2 regions of the Amycolatopsis sp. NBC_01286 genome follow, and region 2 is predicted to be linked to the other one. Evidence: predicted binding sites of a transcription regulator. Region 2 holds the regulator's gene; the other holds the start of a gene.
The links. The regulator HspR, encoded in region 2, represses chaperone genes until heat shock. The targets are predictions, from matches to a motif close to ANNTTGAGTNNNNNNNACTCAANNT.

Region 1 (2,396 bases), 850 kb from region 2:
GACGATCCGGCCGGGCAGCGCGCCGACGTAGGTGCGGCGGTGGCCGCGGATCTCCGCCTCGTCGCGGATGCCGCCGAGGGCGACCCGGACGAACTTGCGGCCCATGGCCTTCGCGACGGACTCACCCAGCGACGTCTTGCCGACCCCGGGAGGGCCCGCGAGGGCGAGCACCGCGCCGGAACGACGGCCACCGACCGGGCCGAGACCCGATTCGGCGCGACGCTTCCGGACGGCCAGGTACTCGATGATGCGTTCCTTGACGTCGTCCAGGCCCGCGTGGTCGGCGTCCAGCACCGCCCGCGCGGCCGCGATGTCGTAGACGTCCTCGGTGCGCTCGTTCCACGGCAGCTCCAGGACGGTGTCCAGCCAGGTGCGGATCCAACCGCCCTCGGGGGACTGCTCGGACGTCCGGTCCAGCTTGTCCACCTCGGCCAGCGCGGCCTTCTTCACGGCGTCGGGCAGCTCGGCGCCTTCGACGCGGGCGCGGTAGTCCGTGTCGTCGGTGCTGCCGTCGAGCTCACCCAGCTCCTTGCGGATCGCTTCGAGCTGGCGGCGCAGCAGGAACTCCTTCTGCTGCTTCTCCATGCCTTCGGAGACGTCCTTGCGGATCGTGTCGGTGACCTCGAGCTCGGCCAGGTGCTCCTTGCTCCACTCGAGCGCCTTCTCCAGGCGGGCGGTGACGTCGAGCGTGGTGAGCAGCTCGACCTTCTGGTCGGTGTCGAGGTACGGCGCGTTGCCGGACAGGTCGGCGACCGCGGACGGGTCCTCGACCTGCTGGACGGCGTCGATCAGCTGCCAGCCGCCGCGCTGCTGGAGGATCGAGATGACGACGGCCTTGTAGTCGGCCGCGAGCTTCGCGGTCTGGTCGCCGGTGATTTCGGGGGCGTCCTCGGCGTGCACCCAGCGGGCGGCGCCGGGACCGTCGGCCATCCGGCCGACGAGCGCGCGGGCGGTGCCGCGCAGCAGGACGGCGGCCTTGCCACCGGGCACGCGCCCGATGCGCTCGACGGTCGCGACGGTGCCGTACTCGGCGTACTCACCGTGGACGCGCGGCACGATCAGGACTTCGGCCTTCGCGGAGCCGGTCGACCGGATGCCGGGGAAGGACGCCTGGCTGGGCGTGCCGGCCTGGGCGGACTCCACCGCGGCCCGCGTCTCGGTGTCGGTGAGGTCGAGCGGGACGACCATGCCCGGCAGCACGACGTCGTCATCGAGCGGGAGCACGGGCAGGAGGCGGGTGTCGGACATGTGCACTCCTCGGGTAGTTGAGTCTGCCTTGCTCAACTCTCCGATGGGTGTGTTTGTTTCCGATGGTGCGTTCGCCCACAGCGATCAGGGAAAGCGCAGGTCAGAGACTCGGGCGGCGATCAAGGACGGTGACCGGTCGCGTGGACCGGGCTGCCCGCCGGAGATCGTGGGTCGCGGACGGGTGCGGCGAGACCGCTCCCGCCGACGTGCGCGAGCCGCCCTTACGTGAGCGGGGGAGGTCATGTCCGGTGCCGAGACGACCAGGGCGGATCGAGGGTCTGGGCTCGCCCGGCGCAGGTCGCGGCACGTCGCGGCGAAGAGAGGTCGTCAGAGCAGGCGTGTGTGCGCCTCGTCGAGTCCGAGCCGTGTCCGGCGGCAGGGAAAGCGCAGGTCAGAGACTCGGGCGGCGTGCGACCGCGCACCAGGCGAAGGGCCGCGTCTCCAGATCCAGCACTGTCGGACGCTCGTCGGGGCGCCAGTCCGGCAACGATGTCATCCCCGGCGGCAAGAGCGGCCAGCCGCCGAACCAGGGGAGCAGTTCTTCCGCCGTGCGCAGCCACGCGGGGTTCGTCGTGGCGCGGTAGGCGTCGATGAATCGTTTCACCTCGGCCGCGCGGGCCGGTGGGGCGTCGTCGCGGCAGGTGCCGTGCGTCAGCGCCAGCCAGCTGCCCGGCGCCAGCTTCGCCCGGTACGTCGCCATCAGGCCGTCGGGGTCGTCCGACGGGCCGACGAAGTGCATCACCGTGATCATCAGCAGGCACACCGGCCGCGACCAGTCGATCAGGTCCGACACGACGTCGTCCGCGAAGATCTCCGCGGGCCGCCGGATGTCGCGCTCGACCAGGCCCGCCCAGTCCGTCGCGTCTTCCTTCTCCAGGATCAGCCGGGAATGCGCGGCCGCCACCGGCTCGTAGTCGACGTAGACCACCGACGCGCGTTCGCCGTCGGGCAGCAGCTCCCGGACGATCTCGTGCACGTTGCCCGCGGTCGGCACGCCGGAGCCGAGGTCGACGAACTGGCGGACGCCGGCGTCCATCGCCGCCGCGACGACGCGGTTCATGAACGCCCGGTTCTGCCGCGAGATCGGCCGGATCAGCGGCCACACCTTCTCCACGCGGCGGCCGAACTCGCGGTCGACCGCCCAGTGG
Region 2 (2,396 bases):
ACCACCACGCCGCCGCCGACCACGACCCCGCCGCCCACCACGACCCCGCCCCCGACGACGACCCCGCCGGCCGGCGGAACGTGGGCCGCGGGCACGGCGTACAAGGCCGGTGACGTCGTCACGTACGGCGGCGCGAGCTACCGCTGCCTCCAGCCGCACACGGCGATCGCGGGCTGGGAGCCGCCGAACACCCCGGCCCTCTGGCAGCGCCAGTGAGGTTCCTGCTGGTCGCCGTCGCACTGCTGCTGGCCGGATGCGGCAGCGGCGCGACGGCGGCCGCCCCGGCGTACAACGCGGCCGACGTGATGTTCCTGCAGATGCTGATTCCCCAGAACCAGCAGGGCATCGAGATCGCCCGGCTGGCGCAGACGCGGCAGCTGCCCGCGGACCTGAAGGTCCTGGCGGCGGCGATCGAGTCGACGCAGCAGACCGAGATCAACGACATGAAGAGCTGGCTGAGCAGCTGGAACCAGCCGGAGACGATGGACATGAACCCGGCGGCCCACGCCGGCCACGGCGGCATGCAGATGACCGCCCCGGACCTGGTCGGCACGCTGAAGACCGCACCGGACACGGAGTTCGGCCGCAAGTTCCTGGACGTCCTGACGGGTCAGCAGCAAGGAGCCGTCGAGCTGGCCCAGACGGAGAACGGCACGAGCGGCGGTGTCAACGCCCAGGCCCGCGACCTGGCCCGCCGGGTCATCGAGTCGCGCAGCGCCGAGGTGAAGCAGCTGCTGAACTTCAAGCCCTGACGCGCCCGGGGCTTGAAAGCCGTGAAGGCCTCCTTACCGGCTTTGAGAGCCGGTAAGGAGGCCTTCACGGACCTTGCGGACTAACGGCGCTTGGGGCGCCAGACCACCATCGCGGTCTGCTGGTTCATCGGGACCAGGTCCCGGCGGTAGGAAGCGTGCGCGGCCGCCGCGGCCTGCTCCCCGGCGGCGTACGCCGCGGCCAGTTCCTCGGTGATCTCCGACAGCCTCGCCCGCAGCGCGTCGACCTGGTTCTCCAGCTCGATGATGCGCTTGATGCCGGCCAGGTTCACGCCGTCTTCCTGCGACAGCCGCTGGACCTCGCGCAGCAGCGCGATGTCCCGCATCGAGTAGCGGCGCCCGCCGCCGGAGGTGCGGCCCGGCGACACCAGGCCCTGCCGGTCGTAGGTGCGCAACGTCTGCGCGTGCATCCCTGCCAGCTGGGCCGCCACCGAGATGACGAACACCGGGGTCTCTTCGTCCTCCTCCGGGGGAATCCCGCCGAACATCCCACTCACCTGCCTTCGAGCAGCTCAGTGATCTCCGGCCGGGGGTCGTGCCCGGCCATCGCCTCGGCGTACGACTGCAGAGCCTCGCGCGCCTTGTCGTCCAGTTTGGCGGGAATCGCCGCTTGCAGGGTGACGAGCAGGTCACCTTGCGCACCGTCGCGCTTCGCGATGCCCTTGCCGCGCACGCGCAGCACCCGCCCGCTCGCCGTGCCGGGCGGCACCTTGAGCGAGACCTTGCCATCGAGGGTCGGCACCGTGATCGTGGTGCCGAGCGTGAGCTCGGTGAAGTCCACCGGCACCGCGATCGTCAGGTCGAGCGCCTTGCGCCCGAACAACGCGTGCGGAGCCACGTGCACCCGGACGTACAGATCGCCCGCCTGCGCGCCACCCCGGCCCGGCTCACCCTGACCGGCCAGCCGGATGCGCTGGTCGTCGTCGACGCCCGGCGGGATCCGGACGGTCAGCGTGCGGGTCCGCGTGCTGATGCCTTCGCCGCCGCACTCGGGGCACGGGTCGTCGATGATCTGCCCGCGGCCGCGGCAGTCGCGGCACGGCTCCGAGAACGCGAACGCGCCCTGGCTCCGGCTGACCAGGCCCGACCCACTGCAGGTCGGGCAGGTCCGCGGCGACGTGCCCGGCTTCGCGCCGTTGCCGCCGCACGTCGAACAGGTCGCCGGGCTCGACAGCCGCAGCGGCAGGGTCGCGCCCTTGACCGCCTCGGTGAAGTCGATCCGGACGTCCGTCTCGACGTCGGCACCGCGCTGCGGCCGGTTCGCCGTCGCGCCGGCCGACGACCGGCCGCGGCCGAACAGCCCGCCGAGGATGTCGCCGAGCCCGCCCATCCCGCCCTGCTGGCCCGCACCCGCGCCGGCCTGGCCGAAGATGTCGCCCATGTCGAAGCCGCCGGAACCGCCGCCGGTGGGGAAGTTGAATCCGCCACCGCCCGAGCCGCCGAACAGGCGCCGCGCCTCGTCGTACTCCTTGCGCTTGCTGGCGTCGGAGAGCACGCCGTAGGCCTCGGAGACCGACTTGAACTTCTGCTCCGCCTGCGCGTTGCCGGCGTTCGCGTCCGGGTGGTTCTCCTTGGCCAGCTTGCGGTAGGCCTTCTTGATCTCGTCCGCCGTGGCGTCGGAGGAGA

Region 1: a site for HspR is predicted at 1,263-1,287, ahead of lon (endopeptidase La). Genes of this name have one in related genera too.

Annotation. Positions count from the first base shown of each region.
Region 1 is NZ_CP108428.1:1,679,395-1,681,790, reverse strand. It holds gene lon (endopeptidase La) at 1-1,248, opposite strand, end outside; gene OG570_RS08030 (SAM-dependent methyltransferase) at 1,640-2,396, opposite strand, start outside.
Region 2 is NZ_CP108428.1:2,524,768-2,527,163, reverse strand. It holds gene OG570_RS12250 (lytic polysaccharide monooxygenase) at 1-216, shown strand, start outside; gene OG570_RS12245 (DUF305 domain-containing protein) at 213-752, shown strand; gene OG570_RS12240 (heat shock protein transcriptional repressor HspR) at 833-1,258, opposite strand; gene dnaJ (molecular chaperone DnaJ) at 1,264-2,396, opposite strand, start outside.